Regions from separate parts of the Nonomuraea sp. NPDC050786 genome, predicted to be linked through region 2. Evidence: riboswitches for the same ligand, from Rfam matches in the RefSeq annotation. Region 2 holds a riboswitch; each other region holds the start of a gene.

The links. Region 2 has a riboswitch for cyclic di-AMP ahead of AB0H84_RS17705 (CHAP domain-containing protein). Riboswitches for the same ligand answer to the same signal wherever they lie in the genome.
Region 1: another riboswitch for cyclic di-AMP. It lies ahead of AB0H84_RS06240 (C40 family peptidase); the one in region 2 lies ahead of AB0H84_RS17705 (CHAP domain-containing protein).
Region 3: another riboswitch for cyclic di-AMP. It lies ahead of AB0H84_RS13190 (C40 family peptidase); the one in region 2 lies ahead of AB0H84_RS17705 (CHAP domain-containing protein).

Annotation. Positions count from the first base shown of each region.
Region 1 is NZ_JBFAHJ010000002.1:397,392-404,439, forward strand. Features, by position in the region: gene AB0H84_RS06225 (glycosyltransferase family 4 protein) at 1-849, opposite strand, end outside; gene AB0H84_RS06230 (M48 family metallopeptidase) at 858-2,129, opposite strand; gene AB0H84_RS06235 (hypothetical protein) at 2,192-2,980, opposite strand; gene AB0H84_RS06240 (C40 family peptidase) at 3,095-3,610, opposite strand; cyclic di-AMP (ydaO/yuaA leader) riboswitch at 3,684-3,847, opposite strand; gene AB0H84_RS06245 (NlpC/P60 family protein) at 4,171-5,145, opposite strand; gene AB0H84_RS06250 (NYN domain-containing protein) at 5,248-6,570, opposite strand; gene AB0H84_RS06255 (phosphotransferase family protein) at 6,705-7,048, shown strand, end outside.
Region 2 is NZ_JBFAHJ010000008.1:125,852-132,899, forward strand. Features, by position in the region: gene AB0H84_RS17685 (DUF6716 putative glycosyltransferase) at 1-908, opposite strand, end outside; gene AB0H84_RS17690 (hypothetical protein) at 911-1,855, opposite strand; gene AB0H84_RS17695 (aldo/keto reductase) at 1,954-2,775, shown strand; gene AB0H84_RS17700 (Gfo/Idh/MocA family oxidoreductase) at 2,795-3,748, shown strand; cyclic di-AMP (ydaO/yuaA leader) riboswitch at 3,865-4,001, shown strand; gene AB0H84_RS17705 (CHAP domain-containing protein) at 4,014-4,694, shown strand; gene AB0H84_RS17710 (YoaK family protein) at 5,046-5,741, shown strand; gene AB0H84_RS17715 (alpha/beta hydrolase) at 5,748-6,560, opposite strand; gene AB0H84_RS17720 (LysR family transcriptional regulator) at 6,619-7,048, shown strand, end outside.
Region 3 is NZ_JBFAHJ010000005.1:248,900-255,947, reverse strand. Features, by position in the region: gene AB0H84_RS13210 (thioredoxin domain-containing protein) at 1-542, opposite strand, end outside; gene AB0H84_RS13205 (O-methyltransferase) at 602-1,246, shown strand; gene AB0H84_RS13200 (branched-chain amino acid aminotransferase) at 1,293-2,390, opposite strand; gene AB0H84_RS13195 (3-isopropylmalate dehydrogenase) at 2,605-3,651, opposite strand; cyclic di-AMP (ydaO/yuaA leader) riboswitch at 3,750-3,893, shown strand; gene AB0H84_RS13190 (C40 family peptidase) at 3,924-4,490, shown strand; gene AB0H84_RS13185 (ROK family transcriptional regulator) at 4,532-5,698, opposite strand; gene AB0H84_RS13180 (sugar ABC transporter substrate-binding protein) at 5,797-6,879, shown strand; gene AB0H84_RS13175 (ATP-binding cassette domain-containing protein) at 6,880-7,048, shown strand, end outside.

The DNA.
Region 1 (7,048 bases), on a different contig from region 2:
TTCCACGTCCACCCCCTTCCACCGGGTACGGCACGGCATGGCGAACACGTCGGCGGCCGCGTAGTAGCCGGGCAGCGCGGCGGCGGGCACCGTGCCGGTGAACCTGATCGACTCCCGCCCCGCCGCCAGCCGTTCCAGCCTGCCGCGGTGCGGCCCGCCGCCCACGAGCAGCAGCACCGCGTCCGGCACCGCCCGCAGCACCTCGGGCCAGGCCCTGATCAGCTGGTCCTGGCCCTTCCTCGGCACCAGGCGCGACACGCAGACGACCACCGGCCTGCCGTCCAGGCCCAGCCGGGCCTTGGGCGCGCCGGGGTGGAACAGGGTGACGTCCACGCCGGGCGCGAGCCGTACCAGCTTCTCCGGGGGGATGACGGCGACCAGGCGCTGGCGGGTGTACTCGCCCAGGTAGGTCACCACGTCGGCGTGCCGGCCGATCCTGCGCAGCGCCGCGCGGAAGCCCGGCGCGCTCGCCCACGAGGCCTCGTGGCCGTGCGTGAGCATCACCACCCGCCGCGCGCCCGCCGCGCGCAGGCGGGGCGCGAGCAGCCCGAGCGGCGCCGCCGCGCCGAACACCACGGTCCGCGCGCCGTGCTCGGCCACCAGCCGGGCCGCCCTGCGCGCGACGGCCGGGGTCGGCAGCATCAGCCGCGTCGGATGCCGCACGATCGGGTACGGCTGGCGCTCGTCGAACTCCTCGCAGCCCGGCCAGGCGGGCGCGTAGACGGCCACGCCAGGCGTCCGCAGGGCGAGGCCGTGCACGAACGACTGGATGCCGCCAGGTCTCGGCGGGAAGTCGTTCGTGACGATGAGCACCTTGCCCCCGGCACCCGACTCCGCACTGGAATCCACCGCCCCTGTCACTGCACTGGGACGCCGTTCACCTTGGCCCATGCGCGGGCCATGGCGATGCGCTCAGGTGTCGAAGGGTGGGAGGCATAGAGCACATATTCCACCGCATCCGGCGACAGGTCGGAAACGTTGGTGACGGCCAAGCGCTTCTGCATGGCGATGAACGTGGCCGGATCGCGCGTGAGGTCGAGCGCGTGCAGGTCGGCCCTGGCCTCGATGTGCCGGCTGACCAGGTTCTGGGCCGGACCCATGATCAGCGAGCCGAGCGTCATCAACCCCATGATCGCGCCGACCGCGCGGGGGTCGCCGATCGACGTGACGCCCGTGCGGCGGCGTACGGGGTCGAAGACCAGGAACAGCAGCATGGCGCCCAGAGCGGCGGCCAGGGCGCCGATCAAGGTGCCGTAGAGGACGTCGTTGTGCTTGGCGTGGCCCAGTTCGTGCGCCACGACCAGCTCGACCTCCCGCAGCGGGGCCTTGAGCAGCGTGTCGTAGACGACGATCCGGCGCGTGGCGCCGAAGCCGGACACGTACGCGTTGAGCGCCGTCGTCCTGCGCGAGGCGTCGGCGATCAGCACGTCCTCGACGGGCACGCCGTCCCGCTGGGCCATGGCGAGCAGGCTCGCGCGGAGCGCGCCCTGCCGCATGGGCGTGAAGTCGTTGAACAGCGGCTCGAACACCACCGGATAGATGAACGACATCGCCACCGTCAGCGCGAAGGCCCCGGCGGCGGCCGGGATCCACCAGCGCTTGATCCTGCGGGCCAGCGCCATGAGCACGAGGAGCATGAGGCAGAGGATGAACGTCTCGACGCCGATGTTCTTGAGCCGGTCACCGGCCCAGGCCCCCCAGTCCTGGGTGGACAGGCCGTAACCGCGCAGCATCGTCTCGAACCAGATCCCGAGCGGCAGCTTGAGCAGCTCGACGATGACGGTGATGACGACGACGCCGAGCACCACGCGTATCCACCACGGGCCTTTGAGCCAGCCCACGGCCTTCGCGCCGAGCGGGGTGGCCACGAGCAGACCGGCGAGGAGGAGCGTGAGCGCCAGCGACAGGTAGCTCGGCACGGTGGTGGCCGCGTCGAACGCCTCGGCCCTGGCGATCTGCGCGGCGGTGAAGTCACGCGCGGGGTCCGGCGGCCCGGAGGCGAGCAGGCGCCAGGGCGTGCTGAAGGCGGCCACGGCCAGGATGATCAGGGCGAGCACCACGGCCGCCACCGCCGCCTGCCGCCTCAGCCGTTGCCCGCCGGCGGCCTCACGCGCTCCGTCCCCGTTCACGGAGATACCTTCCCCATGCCCCTGCCCCCCTTGAGCGTGAACGTCCACGCCGCTCCTCTCCCTCACGCGAGCTGGTCCCGCACGTAGTCGCGCCACCGTGCGGTCAGCGTGGCCGCGGACAGCCCGAGCGCGGCGAGCGCCCGATCGACGCCGGCTGCCCGGGCATCACGGTAGAGCCTCACCAGCGTCCCCTCACCGAACCGGTCCGCGAGGAAGCGACACGCCAGCCAGGCCTCCTGGTACGCCCGCGCGAGCCGTACGGGGTCCCGACCGTCGGCCGCGAAAGCGGCAGGTCCGGGCAATTCCCCTGGGAGCCGCCCGGAACGCACCTCGGCGGCGAGCTCGGCGGCGGCGGTCCGCACGGGGAGCCCGGAGTCGCGGTACCCCACGTAGTCGGCGAACCCCTCGTAGAGCCAGACGGGCAGGTGGTCGGTGCCCGCGGCGACGTGGGTGAGCTCGTGAGCGAGTACGACGTCCTTGCCGGTGGGGTTGAGCTTGGCGAAGAGCTCGGGGACGACGATCACCCGGCCGCCGTCGGCCAGCGCGGCCAGCCCGTCGACCTGTCCCACCCCGGCCAGCCGGGCGGCCTCCGCGGCGGAGCGGGGGACGACGATCAGCGGTCGTACCGGCCGGCCGAGCACGACCGAGACCCGCCGCCCTGCCGCGTCGGCCCGGCGCGCGAGCTCGTGGAGCTCGCCCTCCGGGGCGTGGTGGCCGACGACGACGGAGCGCGCTCCGTGGATCACGACCGCACCGTCACGCCACAGCCCGCGGGCCTGCGGCGGCAGGATCGGCGCATCGAGGGTGGGGGCGGCGGCGGGGGCGAGAGCGAGGAGCGCGATGGAGACCATCGCCAACCTTCGACTCACCCACCCGGACACGACGCCCGATCGTAGTCGGCCCACGGAGACTTCAGCGCAAAAGAGCGAGCCCCCGCCCGAAACGCGTTCGGGCGGGGGGCTCGGTCACATGCCGGGACGGACGGCGCCGACGAAGGACGCCTTGCGCCATCTGCTCAGCTTGTCGATGCGTACCCGTTCGCCTGTCCGCGGCGAGTGGACCATCTTGCCCTTGCCGACGTACATGCCCACGTGGCCGAGCCCGCTGAAGAACATCAGGTCGCCCGGCTTGAGGTGCCGCCAGGAGACCTTGTTCTTGATGCGGACGAACTGGCTGCTCGCCACGCGCGGGATCCGCACGCCGGCCTTCTTCCAGGCGTACTGGACGAGGCCGGAGCAGTCGAACGAGCCAGGACCCGTGCCTCCGTACCGGTACGGGTCACCGATCTGGTGCTTGGCCACCGCGACGGCCTTGCGGGCCTTGGACTTCTGCCGGGCGGCCTTGGCCGCTCTGAGCGCCGCGGCCCTGGCCGACTTCGAGGTGCGGGCGGCCGTGGCCGCCGTGGCCGCCGAAGCGGCCGTGTTCGTCGCCGCCTGAGCCGTCGGGGCATGGAGGACCACACCTCCGGCCGTCACGGTCATCGTGAGCGCTGCGCCACTCAGGGCAAGGCGGGACAGACGGGGGTTATGCGGGGACGTAGACAGGATTTCTCCTTGGGACTTCCACGAACGCCTACCGGGTTAGCTGACGGGTTCGGGCCTGGAAGTAGCCCTACGGCGCGACTGGCGCCGATTCACCCCTGATCCCTGGGGACTACTGGGATCGCTGGGTCCCCGGCTCCGTGCCTCCTGGCTGCACGGACTCGGCAGGTCACCGCCCGATCAAGGTGAAACGGGGATAGGGGCGGCAACCGGCGGATCTTCAGGGCGCGGAGGACATGGCTTGTTCAACGCGACGACGCCAGAAGCTATGCGGAACCGTCAAGAAACAGCAAAGCGAGACATGCGCTGTAAAGATCAGATAAAGGGGGCTGTCAGATGACAAGCCGCTGCTGGAACGCCAGGTTCCGTTATCGGAATGTGACACTGCTCACATTTGGCTTCAGGGTGGCTTGTCAGGTGGCAAATGTCGCGTTTGTCACATTTCTTCTGGAACGTTCCAAGAACGGACAGGCCCCGTAGCGGGACCGGAGAAAAGGCGGTTACGGGCGGATGGCTCCCACGAGGCCGCTGCCGTAAGAGGAGAGCTTGACGACCTTGACCACGTCGCCGGTCTGGGGCGCGTGGACGATCTGCCCGTTGCCGGCATAAATGCTGACGTGGCCCAGTCCGTTGCTGAAGATGAGGTCCCCGGGCCGGAGTTCACTCAGGGAGACCTTGCGGCCGGCCCCCCACGCCCACTGCTGCCACGTCGTACGCGGCAGCGACACGCCACCGGCGCGCCACGCCGCCTGGGTCAGGCCCGAGCAGTCCCAGCCGTTCGGTCCGGTGCCGCCGAACACGTACGGCTTGCCGACCTGCGCGTAGGCGAAGCGCAGGACGGCGGCGGCGTTGCCCGAGGCAGGACCCGTGTACTTGATGCCGACGCTGTGCGGATTGCCGGGATTGTAGGCATTCAGCTTGTCCAGCAGCTTCTTCTGCTGGCTGATCAGCTTCATGACCTCCTTGCGCTCCTTCTCGACGCCGTCCCGTTCCCTGTCCGCCGCCTCCAGCGCCTGCTCCGCCTTGTCCCGCTCCGTCTTCAGCCCGCGGTTCTCGCGGTCGAACGCGGCCAGCTTCGCCGCCTCCTCCTTCGAGATCTGCCCGGCCAGCGTCAGCCCCGTCAGCAGCGCCGAGGGGTCGTCCGTGCTGACCAGGCCGGGCAGGGAGGTCGGGTAGGCACCGAGCTTGTAGCCGTTGACGGCCATGTTGATCACCTGGGCGCGCAGGTCCGCGACGGTCGCCAGCTTGCGCTCGTAGCTGTCGTTCAGCTTGGTGTAAGCGCTCTTGGCTTCCTTGAAGCGCTCCGTGGCGGTGTTGTAGCGGTCGACGACCTTGTCCGCCTTGTCGTTGAGCTTCTCGAGCTTGGCCTTGGCCTGCCGGAGCGTCGGCTTGGGATCAGCGAGGGCCGGACCTATCGGGGACAGGATCAGCCCGAACGCGAGACCCGCGGCCACCGGCACCCTGCCAAACCTCACTGTGTCGCCTCCCAGGGATGATGTCTGGGGCGAAATAGTACAGAAGTGGCGGGTGAGGTCTCACCCAAAGAGGTAAATCGTGATGGACGGCCAGGCCGTAATCTAGCCCCGGCCCAGCCTGCGCAGCAGCAGGCCAGACGGAACGGGTCTGGCTCCCATCCGCCTGACGGACTCGGCCACCTCGCGGTCCGACGACACCACGGCGATGGCCCGGCCGGGCGGCTCGGCGCGGACGAGCTGGCGGATCAGGTCGTCGGCGATCTCCCCGGGGTCGCTGAACAGCACCCGCACCCCCCGCGGCGCCACCACCTGCACGGGGGCGTTGAGCTCGGCCCCGTCGAACACCACGGTCACCTCGACCCTGGTCTGCGCCACCAGCCCGCCGAGCCCGGTCATCAGCCGGTTGCGCTGGTCGGCCAGGGTGAGCGTGCCGTAGCCGGTCTTGGTCACGTTGTAGCCGTCGATGATCAGGTGGACCTGCGGCAGGGCCAGGAGCTGGTCGAGGAGCTGCGGGTCGTCGTCGGCGAGGGCGCGGGCCGGGACGCCGCGCACGCCGGGCCGCTCGCCGGTGACGGCGGCGACCGAGTCGGCGGGCCGGCTGATCGTCGTGGGCAGGGCCAGCTCCCTGCGCAGCCCGGCGGAGGCGTCCTGCAGCGCGTCGAGCAGCACCCTGATGCGGGCGTCCTCGATGCTCCTGCCCTCACGGGCGGCCCGGCGCGAGGCTTCGAGCTGCTTCTCCACGTCGGCCAGGCGCTCGCGCAGCCGCCGCAGCTCGGACTCGCCCGAGACGGAGGCGGCCGAGGCGGCCGACCTGGCCTCCTCTGCCGCGTGCTCCATCTCCTCGGCATGGCGGACCGCGGCCTTGGCCCGCTCGCGGGCTTCGTGGAGCTTGCGCCGCAGGTCGGAGTTCTCCGCGCGGGCCGCCTTGAGCTGCTCGCGCAGCCGGTCGGACTCCTCCTTGGCGGCGCTCTTCTGCGCGGCCAGTTGCTCGCGCAGCCGGGTGACCGCCTCCTCGCGCTCCGACCCCTCGGCCGCCGCCGCCGACTGCTCCAGGTCGGCGCGGGCGGCCTCGATCATCTCGGCCCAGCCGGGCGGCCGCGTGAGGTACGCGGCCGCGGCCACGAGCACCGGGTCGGCGGCGGGCGGCACGTTCCCCTCGGCCAGCGAGGCGACCAGCTCCGGCCAGCCGGCGGCCACCGACTCGGCCACCAGCTCGCGGAACTTCTTGTCGTTCTCGAGCTGCGCCGCGATGGGCGCGCTGCCGAGCTTGGCACGTTTACGGGGGTCGAACTTGGCGATGCCGCGGAGCGGCGGAGGTATGGAGACAGCGGGCATCGTCCCGAGCACCTGAGAAGCCAGATCGACGACATTGAGCCGCACCTGCTCGGGAAGCGGGCGAGACAGGCCTTCACCCGCTGAACTCATCCCACTTGTCCCTTCGTGACATGCCCTTTCAGACAAGGGTACGGCTGCCGCGTACCTGACCGTAACGGTCACCCCTGTATGGACGAGCGCTTGGTTGGTGATGTACGACTGAGCCGGAGCCTGGGAGGCCGACCGTGACAGATGAGATCCGCACGTCCACCCGCGACCTGGAGGAGCTGGGCGAACGCCTGGCCGTCTGGCTGAGCGGCAGGCTCGGCGTGAGAACCTCGGTGTCCGGAGTGTCCAGGCCGTCCGAGAACGGCATGTCCAGCGAGACCCTCTTCTTCACCGCCGCCTGGGGCGAAGGGGTGACGCGCTGTGTAGCCAGGCTCGCACCTGCGGTGGAGGCCGTTCCGGTGTTCCCCTCGTACGACCTGCGGACGCAGTTCGGGATCATGCGCCTGGCCAGGGAAAAAGCTGGGATTCCAGCGCCCAGGGCTCTCTGGTACGAACCCGACCCCCGGCATCTCGGTACGCC
Region 2 (7,048 bases):
GCCACGTCGTCGAGCGTGCCCAGCAGCCCGCTGCCCTCGAACACCAGGTTGATCATCTCGGCGTTCACGCCGAAGTCGCTCAGCACCAGCGACGGCACGCCCAGCGCGATCGCCTCCAGCGCCGCCGTCGAGCTCACCGTGACGAACCCGGCCGCCCGCGTGAGCTGGTCGTGCATCGAGCCGGCCTGGAAGGAGAGCTGCCCCGGCTCCCCCATCTCCCGCCACAGCCGCTGGTAGTGGTGGCGCTCGTTGTGCGTCTGCCGCTCGTCCTCCAGCGCGCGCAGCTTGACGACCACGTCCAGTTCGGGGCGGAGCCGGGCCAGCTCGGCCAGCCCCAACAGCACGCGCTCGCGCTCCTCCCGCTCGCGCGGCACCTTGGCCTGGGTGGCGAACACCACCCGGTTCCCGCCCGTCGCGGCCGACTCCGAGCGCAGGAACGGCAGCCTGGCCAGGCCCACCGCCCCTCCCCCGCCGAGCCTGGCGGCGATCTCGGAGAACTCGGCCACCTCCCGCTCGCTGTGCACCACGAACAGGTCGCACCCGCTGCGGAACAGCCACGCCTTCTCCGTCGCGGGCACCGAGATGCCCGGCAGCCCGCTGACGAACACCGGCCGCGGCCGCAGCCCCGCGAACACGTCGGCCACCAGCACGTCCACGACCGGACCCGTGCAGGCGACCAGCACCACGTCCGGCCGGGTGCGCTCGGCCAGCCGCCGCACGGACCTGGCCGACAGCACCGGCGGCGGCCCCGACGGCGACCCCGTACCGGCCACGGCGGCGGCGATCTGCTCGGCCGACGGCGTGATCGGCGTACGCACCACCACCAGCTCCGCCTCACCTCCGGGCAGGTCGCCGAGCAGGCAGGCCGCCCACTTCAGGTACGAGTCGGAGTCGGCGACCGCCAACACTTTCAACCGGACACTCCTGTCAGATGCGAGCGAAGGGCGGGGGCCGCCCTGCTGGTCCACCAGTTGTCGGGGACCTCCACGGGCTCGACGGCGACACCGCGCGGGCTGAGCAGCACCCGCAGCGAGGTGATCGCGGTCGAGGGGAGGCTGAGCACGCGCTGTCCCGCGTCGAGCCCGCGCAGCGTCAGCTCGGCGGGCACGCCGGCGTCGTGGACCGTGATCCCCGGGCGTTCCCGGATCAGCGCGACGTCGACGGGGTCCTCGCGGCGATGCGGGTAGTACGCCAGCGGCTCGCGCGCGGCCAGGTCCATCAGCCAGCGCAGGTAGTGGTCGCGGTGCACCAGGCCGTTCCTGACGAGCGAGGTGCCGAGGACGACCGTGCGCTCAGCGGGCCCTTCTGCGCTGGGCGGCTGGGCCCGCAGCCAGGCGAACTCGTGGCGTACCAGGTCGATGCCGGCCCGCCGTACCGCCTCCTCCAAGGCCTGGTCCACGGGCAGGGCGGTGAAGACGGACACGTCGCTCAGGCGCAGCCGCAGCGCGGCCGCCAGGCCCAGCGCGGTGCGCAGCCTGGTCGGCTGGGCCCTGGCCCGCAGCAGCGGCCGGTACGGCCCGGCGGCCAGCAGCTCGAGCAGCCGGAGGGTGGCCAGGCCGTCGTCCACGATCACGATGCGGCCGGGGCGCGAGGTGAGCCAGCGCACCTGCACCTTGCCGGAGAAGGCGTCGCCGACGGCCTGCACGCGCCTGGGCATGCGCTCACGCGGCTCGGCCAGCTCCAGGCCGTCCGGCAGGCCCAGAGACCTCAGCTCCCGGCGCGTGGCCTTCAGCGGCCGAAGGCCCGAGCGCGGCACGACGACCGTCCTGGGGCCGAGCACTCCCGCGTGGTGGGCCTCGACGGCGCACAGCATCTGGAGCGGGGACTCCACCCAGGCCGACGCCTGTTCGACCACTCCTGCTCCTCCCAGCCGGGTGATGGCCCGTTCACGACCGCTTCAAGCTAGCCCCACCGCCTTAAGCCCCCAGAAACGCGACATGAACAATGGAGTGCATGAACTCACTCTTGCTCAACACCGACGGCGTGCAGATCCCGCAGCTCGGCTACGGGGTCTGGCAGATCCCCGCCGACGAGGCCGCGCAGGCCGTCACGACCGCGCTCAAGACCGGCTACCGGCACATCGACACCGCCGCCGCGTACGGCAACGAGGACGGCGTGGGCCAGGCCGTGCGCGAATCGGGGCTGCCCCGCGAGAAGGTGTTCGTCACCACCAAGCTGTGGAACGCCGACCACGGCCGTGTCGAGGCGGCCTTCGAGGAGTCCCTGACCCGGCTCGGCCTCGACCACATCGACCTCTTCCTCATCCACTGGCCGCTGCCGAAGCAGGACAGGTACGTGCAGGCGTGGACGGCGATGGAGAAGATCTACCGTGACGGGCGGGCCAAGGCCATCGGCACCTCCAACTTCACGGTGGAGCACCTGACCCGGCTGATGAACGAGACCGGCATCGTGCCGTCGATCAACCAGATCGAGCTCCACCCGTACCTGCAGCAGCACGAGATGCGCGCCTTCCACGAGGCCAACGGCATCCTCACCGAGGCGTGGAGCCCGATCGGCCAGGGGCGGGGGCTGCTCGACGACCCGGCGCTGGCCGTGCTCTCCGGCAAGTACGGCAGGACTCCCGCCCAGATCGTGCTCCGCTGGCACCTGCAGCTCGGCAACGTCGTCATCCCGAAGTCGGTGTCCCCCTCGCGGATGGCCGAGAACATCAACGTGTTCGACTTCGTCCTCGACCCGGAGGACATGGCCGCCATCGGCGCGCTGAACAGGGGCGAGCGCTTCGGCCCCGACCCGGACACGTTCAACATGAGGTGATTGGTCTACGATCTTCCGCGTGCGGGATTTTGCGTGGGGCATTGCGGCGACAGGCGGTATCGCGCGGACCGTGGGAGCGGCCATCGTGGCCGAGCCGGGAATGCGGGTGGCCGCCGTCGGGTCCAGGGACTTAGGCCGGGCGCAGGAGCTCGCCGCCACCTTGGGCGCGGAGTCGGCGTACGGCTCCTATGAGCAGCTGTGCGCCGATCCGGCCGTGGACGCCGTCTACGTCGCGACGCCGCACGCCCAGCACCTGCAGGTGGCCGAGGCCGCCATCGCCGCGGGCAAGGCCGTTCTGTGCGAGAAGCCGCTGGCCGCCACCGTGGACGACGCGGAGAAGATGGTACGGCTGGCGCGCGAGGCAGGCGTGTTCCTGATGGAAGCGATGTGGATGCGGTTCAACCCGCTCATCCAGAAGATCGCGGCCGACGAGCGCTTCGGCGACATCCGCTCCGTGCACGCCACCTTCGGCTTCGCCAAGCCCTACAATCCGGAGCACCGGCTCTGGGCGCCGGAGCTGGGCGGCGGGGCCCTGCTCGACCTGGGGATCTACCCGTTCGGCCTGGCTCAGCTGCTCCTCGGCATGCCCTCCGACCTGCGAATCACCGGCTCCCTGGCGCCCAACGGGGTGGACGCGGAGGCGGCCGGGGTGCTGCTCTACCCCGACGGCAGGCGGGCTCTGGTGGAAACTTCCTTGCTCGGGAATTACCCGAACCAGGCCAGTGTTGTAGGGACTCGGATGCGCGCGGACATCCAGGCCCCGTTCTGGGCGCCGCAGCGGATTTTACTTTCCGGGCCCGCCATGGAGCCGGAGGAGCATGTGCTCGATCCGGCGGACAACGGCTACGCCGGGGAGCTCCGCGAAGTCCGCGCCGCGACGGCCGAAGGCAGGACCGAGAGCTCGGTCATGCCGCTTGACGAGTCCCTTGCCATGATGGGGCTCCTGGCCGCTGCCCGCAGGCAGCTCGCCTAGCGGGAGGGTTACGGATTTGTAACCTCTTGCCTTATGTATTACGTTTAAGGCATTCTTGTGACATTCGTCCGGTTTGTCCGGCGATGTCCGACCATCGCACAACACATCACAGGACCGTCCTGTGACCGCTGAATCCGCCTGCGTGCGGAACCGGGGACCCACGTCCTTGGGGTGAATCGGCACTTCGGTGCCGTAGGGCAGCTTCCACGCCCGAACCCGTCAGCTAACCCGGTAAGCGGCATGGAAGCAAGGAGCAACCCCCTCGATGGCCAAATTCCGCATCACCGGTGCCACGAAGACCAACATCGCCCGAGCCGTGCTCGGCGCCACCGTCCTCGCCTCCGGGTTCGGCGCCCACATGGGCACCGCCGCCGCCCAGGAGAAGCTGCCGGTCACCGCGGCCGCCGCGAACACGCACGACGACGACCGTGCCAAGCGGGAAACCAAGATCACCGTTACCGCCGCCCAGGTCCTGGCGCTCGCCAAGTCCCAGGTCGGCATCTCCGAGAACGCCTACGGCGGCGGCACGCCGTACCAGAAGTGGTACGCCGCCTCGCAGCGGGCCGCCGAGACCATCGCCCGTGACGGCGGCACCCGCGCCGAATACATCAACGCGCCGTGGTGCGCGATGTTCGTCTCCTGGGTCGGCGAGCAGATCGGCGCCCGCCCGCAGGTCGGCTGGGACGCTTACACCGTCGCCTACGCCAAGTGGTTCCAGGCCAACCACCGCTTCGGCACCGAGCCCAAGCCCGGCGCCGTCGTCTTCTTCGCCTGGAACGGCAGCAAGGACCTCGACGCCATCAACCACGTCGGGTTCGTCGAGAAGGACAACGGCGACGGCACCATCTCGACCGTCGAGGGCAACACCGGCAACGGCAAGGTCGAGGAGCGCATCCGCCCGACCTCCCAGGTCGTCGGCTACGGCTACCCGCAGTACGCCGGCTGACCCTTCCCGCCACCGCGACGAGCGCGCGTCCCCTCGGGGGTGCGCGCTCGTCGCGTTTGTGCAGGCAACGCTGGGCGGGGCTCTTTCGAGTGCTCGGGCTCCTTCGAGTGCTCGGGCCGGAGCCCGGACGTACAGGCCGATCACCCGGCAGCGCGCCGCTCCACCCCAGTGCGGGCCGGGCAGCGCAGGCCGGGCGGGGCGGGTGGCGGCGGCCGGCTCGGGTGAGGGGCCCGTCACCTGGGAAGACCCCTCAGGGGAGCAGGCTCCGGAGAAGAGCCACGCGCGAAGCCTCGCCCGCCAAGGAGCCGCCATGGGACCCAGCCCACCCGGAGCCGTGCTCGCGGAGCGTCCGTGAGAGGCGGACTCCAGTGGGTCGCCGACGGGCTGTTCCCCCGCGGCGCGAACCCGCACGGCGTCCTGCCCGCCCTGCTGATCCTCCTGGCCGTCGTCACCGGCCTCGTGGACGCCATCAGCTTCCTCGGCCTGGGCCGCGTCTTCGTGGCCAACATGACCGGCAACATCGTCTTCCTCGGCTTCGCCCTGGCCGGAGATCGCGAGATGTCGGCATGGGCCTCCCTCCTGGCCCTCGCGGCCTTCGGAGCGGGCGCGTGGACCGTCGGGCAGGCGAGCAGGTGGGTGGCGAACGCCCGGCGCGCGTTCGCCACCGCTACCGCCGCACACGCCCTGCTCGTCGCCACCGCTTTCGCCGTGGACCTGATCTCAGGTCACCATCACACCGGCCCCAGGGCGGCGCTCATCGGACTGCTCGCGTACGGCATGGGCCTGCAGAACGCCTCCGTACGCGGGCTGGCCGTCCCCGACCTGGTCACCAACGTCCTCACCAGCACCCTCACCGGCCTGGCCGCCGACACCCCCGGCCGGGCGGCCCTGCGCCGGTCCGCGTCCGTCGTGGCGATGTTCCTCGGCGCCCTCATCGGGGCCACCCTGTACCTGCACGTCGGCCCCGCACTGCCGCTCGCCGTCGCCCTGGCCCTCCTGGTGGTCGTCGCCGTCGCCGCCCACGAACGCACCCGCCGTGCGAGCTGAGCCCCGTCACGAAAGAAAGAAATCCGCCAGAGCCCGGGCGACCCCGGCCGGGTCGTTCTCCATCGGGATGTGCCCGGCCCCGGGAACGCGGACGAGCGTGCTGTTCGGCATCTCCGCGACGAAACGCTCGGCGTACCGGACCTTTTGGAATGGGTCATCCTCCCCCCACACCAGCAGCTTCGGCGTCTCGTCCGCCTGCAGCGCGGGCACGAGCTCCAGCGTGAAGCGGCTGTCGGCCGCACCCGCCAGAGCCATCCAGGACCGGCCCACCCGCAGGTCATTCCATGGATCCAGGTAGTCCGCCAGCTCCGCCTCGGAGGCCGGCCGCCCCAGCGCGGTCGTGACGGCCTTGCGGCGCGCGGCCAGCAACTCCTCCACGGTCGTCGCCGCCACCACCGCGGGATCCCGGTAATGCGCCACCCCGGACACCGGCCAGGAGTCGTACGTGACCGAATTGACCAGTGCCAGCCGCGCCACCTCCGACTCCACCAGCAGGTGCTGCGCGACCGCGCCCCCGATGTCATGCCCCGCCACCAGCAGCGGCGCCTCCACCCCCAGCGCGGCCGCGAACCGGCCCACCCAGGCCGCCAGCGCGGGCACCGCCGCCGTCTCCCCCGTGAGCTCCCCTTCCGAACGCCCCAGCCCCGGCAGATCGACCGCCACAGGCCGCAACCCCGCCGCCGCCAGCTCGTCGATCACCGGCTGCCAGACCCGGCTCCAGTACGTGCCGTGCAGCAGCAACACCACCGGGCCCCGCTCGCCCGCCGTCAGATAACTGGCCATCCGGCCGTCGACCTCGACCGTCATTCGCTTCGACATGCCATAACCATGGTGTTCTGGAACCCCCATGGTCAAATACCAACTAAGGTATGCCAGTATGACATTGGTGCAGCTCCGGGTGCTGGTCGCGGTCGCCGAGCACGGCGGCTTCACCGCCGCCGCCGACCACACCGGCATGTCCCAGCCCGCCGTCAGCCGCGCCATCGCCACCCTGGAGCGCGAGCTCGGCGCCGCCCTGTTCGTACGCCACCGCGACGGCATCGCCCTGACCGAGGCCGGCCAGGCAGCGCTCGCCCGAGCCCGCGAGGCCCTGCGCCACTTCGACCTCATCCGCCCCGACGTGGCCGCCGCCACCGGCCAGATCACCGGCGAACTCCGCCTGGCCAGCCTCCCCAGCGCCACCGGCACGCTCATCGCCAAGCTCCTCCGCGCCTTCTCCGACCGCTACCCGCAGGTACGGGTCCGCCTCTTCGAGGGCGTGGACGACGACATCCGCGAATGGCTGCATCGCGGCGCCGCCGAGGTCG
Region 3 (7,048 bases), on a different contig from region 2:
CCCTGCAGCCGTACCTTCGCGGTCTCCTCCAGATGGGCCTGCGCGTACGACTGCGACCTGACGCATTCGTCCACCGTGGCCCCCGCCTGCCTGGCCGCCTTGACCAGGTCCTCGACGGCGAACCCGGACGCCTCGCCGTGCGGCGCCGGCTGCATGGCGTACAGCTCGTCCCTGAAGGCGAGCCAGCTGTCCTCGGGGACGCAGCGGGCGGCAGCGGCGGCGCGGATGGAGTTCGAGCGCATGGGCTCGTCCTTGAAGATCGTCACAGGGTGGAAGACGACCTTGACCTTGCCCTCCATCGCGAGCTTCCTGATGGTCGCGTCTACTCGGGTGTGAAGTTCCTTGCAGATGGGACAGTCGAAGTCCTCGTACAGGTCGAGCACGGGAGCGTGGCTCGACCGGTCGGCCAGGACCATCGAGCCGTCCACCTGGCGGGCCAGCCGCACCTCTTGGGACGACTCGCCCGGCTCCGAGAACGCCAGCACCCCGAGTACCGCGATGGCCACGCACGCGAGCGCCACCGCCAGCAACCGCTTCATCATCTGCCCACTCTCACGTCATTGATCGCGCAGACACTACCTGAAACCGGAAGAATGGCCGCATGAAGGCATATCTCCTTGACGCCGCCGTCGCCCAGTACGTCTTCGCCCACTCCACCCCGCCGGACCCCCTGCTCGAGGAACTGGCCAAGGAGACGGCCGAGTCCACGGGGGACGCCGCCGGCATGCAGATCTCCCCCGATCAGGGCACCTTCCTGACCATGATTACCCAGCTCGTGGCGCCCCAGGTCGTCGTGGAGGTGGGTACGTTCACCGGTTACTCGTCCGTGTGCATCGCCAGGGGGCTGTCCGGCGGGCGGCTGCACTGCTTCGACGTGAGCGAGGAGTGGACGTCCGTCGCCCGCCGCTACTGGGAGCGGGCGGGGGTGGCCGACCGGGTGACGCTCACGCTCGGGCCCGCGCTGGAGACGCTCGCCGCCTTCGACCAGACCATCGACCTGGCCTTCATCGACGCCGACAAGGGCAACTACCCCGGCTACTACGAGCTGGTCATGGAGCGCCTGCGGCCCGGCGGGCTGATCCTGGCGGACAACACGCTGCGCCGGGGGCACGTGGCGGACCCGGCGCACGAGGAGGCGACGACCGTGGAGATCAGGCAGTTCAACGACCTGGTGATCGAGGACCCGCGGGTGACCGTGCTCATGCTGCCCGTCGCGGACGGCATGACGATGATCAGGAAGAACTAGCCGGGAACGTGCTGGCCGGGCCCCGCAGGGACCCGGCCACCTCACGCTAGGCGATCTTGTGGATCCAGTTGTGGGGGTCGGGGCGGGCGCCGTACTGGATGCCCACGAGGTCCTCACGCACGCGCATCGTCACGGGACCGGGCGTGCCGTCCCCGACCGTCCAGGAGCGGTCCGCGCCCCTCACCGAGCCCACCGGCGTCACCACGGCCGCCGTCCCGCACGCGAACACCTCGGTGAGCTCCCCGGACGCGCACCCGGCCTGCCACTCCTCGACCGAGATCAGGCGCTCCTCGGTCTCCAGGCCCAGGTCGCCGGCGAGCTCCAGGATCGAGTCCCTGGTGATGCCGGGCAGCAGGGTGCCGGTCAGCGCGGGGGTGACGAGCTTGTCGCCGAAGACGAAGAAGAGGTTCATCCCGCCCATCTCCTCGACGTACTTGTGCTCGTGGGCGTCCAGCCACACCACCTGGTCGCAGCCGTTCTCCACCGCCTGCCGCTGCGCCACGAACGCCGCCGCGTAGTTCCCGCCGCACTTGGCGAAGCCCGTGCCGCCGGGGGCGGCACGCGTGTACTCGGTGGACAGCCACACCGAGACGGGCTTGATGCCGCCCGTGAAGTACGAGGCCGCCGGGGAGGCGATCACCATGTACTTGTACATCTTCGACGGGTAGTTGACGCCCAGCCCCGCCTGGGTGGCGATCATGAAGGGGCGCAGGTAGAGGCTGTGACCCTCGGTCGTCGGCACCCACTCCTTGTCGGTCTCGACGAGGAGCTCGAGCGACTCGACGAACGTCTCCTCGGGCAGCTCCGGCATGGCCATCCGGAGGGCCGACTGGTTGAAGCGGGCGGCGTTGGCGTACGGGCGGAACGTCACGATCGAGCCGTTGGTCTGGCGATACGCCTTGAGCCCCTCGAACAGCTCCTGCGCGTAGTGGAAGACCGAGGTGGCCGGGTCGAGCGAGAGCGGGCCGTACGGCATGAGCCTGGCGTCGTGCCAGCCCTGCCCCTCGGTGTAGTCGATCGAGATCATGTGATCGGTGAAGATCTGCCCGAAACCGGGGTTCGCCAGTACCTGCTCTCGCTCGGCAGCGGTGCGAGCGTGGTCGGATAGCTGCACATCGAAGCTGAGCTTCTGAGCGATGGTCATGACGGAGGTCCTTCTCTCTGCGAAATCTGCCCAAACCTACAGGAAGCTGCGGATAGGCGACGGTGGTCGGCGCTGCCCGCGGGCAGCCCCGTACTTCTTATTGTCTCGCTATATGGGATGGCAAGCGGCCAATGGGGTGGTTAGGCCGTTTGGACGCCAAAAAGCGCCCGGCGGTCCTCTGCGGACCACCAGGCGCTCGTGGGGCTAGGCGGTCCTAGCCGGATACTCGCGCGGTGATGTCGTCACCGATCTCGTGCGTGGTGCGGCCGGCCCAGCCGGTCAGCCGCTCGAGGATGTCCTCGGCCACCGCCTGCTCGACCTTGGCCGCCTCGGCGTGCAGGCCGAGGTGGTCGAGGAGCATGGCGACGGACAGGATGGTCGCGGTCGGGTCGGCCTTGCCCTGGCCGGCGATGTCGGGCGCGCTGCCGTGCACCGGCTCGAACATGCTGGGCGCGGTCCGCTCGGGGTTGATGTTGCCGCTGGCGGCCAGGCCGATGCCGCCGGCGATGGCCGCGCCGAGGTCGGTGATGATGTCACCGAACAGGTTGTCGGTGACGATCACGTCGAACCGCTCGGGCTGGCTCACGAAGAACATCGAGGCCGCGTCGATGTGGCAGTAGTCGGTCGTGACCTCGGGGAACTCCTCCGCCACGCGGTTGACCGTGCGCTGCCACAGGTCGCCGGCGTAGGTGAGCACGTTGGTCTTGTGGACGAGCGTCAGCTTCTTGCGGGGGCGCGACTTGGCCTTCTCGAACGCATACCGCACGACGCGCTCGACGCCGTAGGCGGTGTTGAGCGACTCCTGCGTGGCGATCTCATGCGGCGTGCCGCGCCGCATGGCGCCGCCGGTGCCCGCGTAGAGGCCCTCGGTGCCCTCACGGACGACGATCATGTCGATGTCCTCGGCGGGCGTGTCGGCCAGCGGGGTCTCCACGCCGGGGAAGAGCTTGACCGGGCGCAGGTTGACGTAGTGGTCGAACGCGAAGCGCAGCTTGAGCAGCAGGTCGCGCTCGAGGATGCCCGGCGGGACGCTGGGGTCGCCCACGGCGCCGAGCAGGATCGCGTCGTAGCCGCGCAGCTCCTCCAGCACCGCGTCGGGCAGGGTCTCGCCGGTGCGGTGGTAGCGGGCTGCTCCGAGGTCGTAGTGCGTGGGCTCGATCTTCGTGCCCACGGCCTCCAGGACCTTGAGGCCCTCGGCCACGACCTCGGTGCCGATGCCGTCACCGGGGATGACTGCCAGACGGATGTTACGCGACTCCATGGGCCGTACCTTACCGCGTCGTCTCGACTGACGAACACTCCATCTCATTTCTCGGACGTCCGTTTTGTGCGTATTGCGGTTCTTTGACCGTTTCGTTAGAGTCCGTCGGGCCTAATCCACGCAGCGGTTGCGTGGAGCCGGGGACCCACCTCCCCCCTGGGGCGAATCGGCATGCACCGCCGTAGGGCTACTTCCAGGCCCGAGCCCGTCAGCTAACCCGGCCGGCCGCATGGAAGGACAGACCCCTGTCTCGCATTGCCATTGCCCTGGCGGTGGGCGCCGCCGGACTCCTCCTGGCCACCCCTGCCCAGGCTTCCCCCAAGGAAGACCCCACCACCCTGACCGACCCCACCACACTGACCGGTGCCGAGATCAAACGCATCCGGGAACAGCAGGCGCCGAAACCCGCCTGGAAGATCGCCCTCGACTTCGCCATGAGCAAGCGCGGCACACCGTACGTGTGGGGCGGCGCCAGCCCGAGAGGGTACGACTGCTCCGGGCTCATGCTCAGGGCGTACGAGCATGGGGGGATCGAGCTCCCCCGCACCGCCGCCGAACAGTACGGCGCGTTCTCCAAGAAGATCGCCTGGAAGGACCTCAAACCCGGCGACCTCGTCTTCTTCCACGGCCTCGGGCACGTCGGGATGATCTCCCGGCCCGGCTACATGGTCCACTCGCCGCACACGGGTGACGTGGTCAAGGAAGAGCGCCTGACCGACTGGCGCAGGGACTCCTTCGTGGGCGCCGTCCGCCCCGACCCCAAGGGCGTACGCCTCTGGGCCAGGCTCAAGGAGCAGCGCCGCGCACCGGCGCCCGCCACGTTCAAGGCGACCCTGTAGAAAACGCACGGCAAGGTCCGCCCGCCTTCCCCGAGCCGTGCTCAGGGAAGGCGAGCGTCGAAGATGAGGTCCCAGGCGCGGGTCCTGGCGTGGGCGACCGCCCCCAGCAGGACGCCGCTGTCGCCCAGCGTGCTGGCCACCACCATCGGCCGCAGCGGGCCCAGCTCGGCGATCCGGGCCTCGATGGCCGCGCCCAGCAGGTCGAGGTTGCGGCCCACGCCGCCGCTGAGCACGATCACCTCGGGGTCCAGCACCGCCGCGACCGCCACCAGCAGCCCCCCGATGCGGCGGCCCTCGGCCTCCACCACCGAGCGGGCCACGGCGTCGCCGGAGGCCGCCGCGGCGAAGACCTCCTTGGCCGTGTCCAGGGTCAGGCCGGCGGCGCGGGCCGCGCGGACGACGCCGGGGGCCGCGGTCACCGCCTCCGTGGCGCCGTGGGCCAGGGCGTCGTCGGGCGGAGGCGCGGGCTCCTCGGCGGCGGGCACGTAGGAGACCTCGCCGGCCGCCCCGCGGGCGCCGACGTACAGCTCGCCGTTGATCACGATGCCCATGCCGACGCCGGTCCCGATGGACACGAGCGCGAAGTTGCCCTTCCCGCGCCCCTCCCCGTGCACGTGCTCGCCGACGGCGGCCAGGTTGATGTCGTTCTCGATGACGAGGTCCACCTCCAGCGCGGCGCGCAGGCGTTCGGCCAGGTCGGGGCCGGGCAGGTTGGGGGCGAACTCCAGGCGGCCGAGAGCGGGGTCGTACACGCCGGGCGACCCGACGACGGCGCACGCGATGGACGGCCAGTCGAGCTCGGCCTCCCGAGCGGCGGCCCGGCACAGCTCCCCGACCAGGAGGGCCAGCTCGGCGGAGGTACGGGCGGTGTTGCGTCCGTCGGTCCGGCCGGCGAACGTGCCGCGAAGGTCGGCGACGGCGACCCTGATCCAGTCGCGGCCGATGTCGATGCCGGCGACGTGGGTGGCAGCGGCGTTCACGTCGTACAGGGACGTGACGGGCCCGGGACGGCCGGAGAGCTCCCCGACGAGATGGACGAGCCCGTCCTCCTCCAGCCCGGCCAGGGCCGCGGAGACCGTGGGCTTCGACAGGCCGGTGATCTTCGCGAGGTCGGTACGGGAGGCGGGGCCGTGCTCCTGGAGGTGGTCGAGCAGGCGGCGCTCGTTCAGCACCCGAAGCAGGCGCGGATTGCCCAGGTCACCCCGCATCGTCCAACCTCCTCGAAAGAAATCTAGCCAACGAGGCTGATAGTAAATTACCTTTCTTACCAAGCACAGGGGCGGCACATTCGGAAGGACGAAGTGCGATGCACCGAGCATGGCGATCAATCCCTGTCGCGGCGGTCTTACTGGCCGCCGCCTGCGGGAACACCACAGGCACCACGACCACGACCACGCAGAGCCAGGGCGGCAGGACGATCGCGCTGTTCCTGCCCGAGTCCAAGACCACCCGGTACGAGGCGTTCGACCGCCCCCTCTTCGAGGCGAAGGTCAAGTCGCTCTGCCCCGACTGCAAGATCCTCTACAGCAACGCCGAGCAGGACGCGCCCAAGCAGCAGCAGCAGGTCGAGGCCGCGCTCACCCAGCAGGCCGACGTGCTGGTCCTCGACGCCGTGGACGCCAACGCGGTGGCCCCGCTGGTGAACCAGGCCAAGCAGAAGAAGGTCCCGGTCATCGCCTACGACCGGCTCATCTCGGGCATCGACTACGCGTACTACGTCTCGTTCAACAACGTACGGGTCGGCGAGATGCAGGGCCAGGCGCTGCTCGACGCCATGAACGCCAGGGGGACGACGGCGAAGGGCGAGATCGTGATGATCCACGGCTCGCCGACCGACCCCAGCTCGGCCGATTACAAGAAGGGCGCCAAGAGCGTGCTGGACGGGAAGGTGAAGGTCGGCAGGGAGTTCGACACGCCGGACTGGAGCCCCGACAAGGCGCAGCAGCAGATGGAGCAGGCGATCACCGCGCTCGGCAAGGAGAACATCACGGGCGTGCTCTCCGCGAACGACGGCATGGCGGGCGGCGCGATCGCGGCCATGAAGCGCGCGGGCTACAAGCAGCTCCCGCCGATCACCGGCCAGGACGCCGAGCTGGCCGCCGTGCAGCGCATCCTCACAGGCGAGCAGTACATGACCATATATCTCGACATCAGGGCCGAGGCGGAGAAGTCCGCCGAGCTGGCCGTCGCCCTCGCCAAGGGCGAGCAGCCTCCCGCCCCCGCCAAGGTCAACAACGGCGCCGCCGACATCCCCGCCTTCCTCCTCGACCCCATCCCCATCACCGCCGACAAGATCAAGGACACGATCGTGAAGGACGGTTTCTACACCCCCGCCCAGATCTGCACGGCCGAGGTCAAGGCCGCCTGCGCGAAGCAGGGCATCCAGTAGATGCTCTCGGCGACAGGCATCTCCAAGAGGTACGGGGCGGTCCAGGCGCTCGACGGGGCCCGCCTGGACCTGAGCCCCGGCGAGGTCGTGGCCCTCATGGGCGACAACGGCGCCGGCAAGTCCACCCTGGTCAAGACCATCTCGGGGGTCGTGACCCCGGACGAGGGCA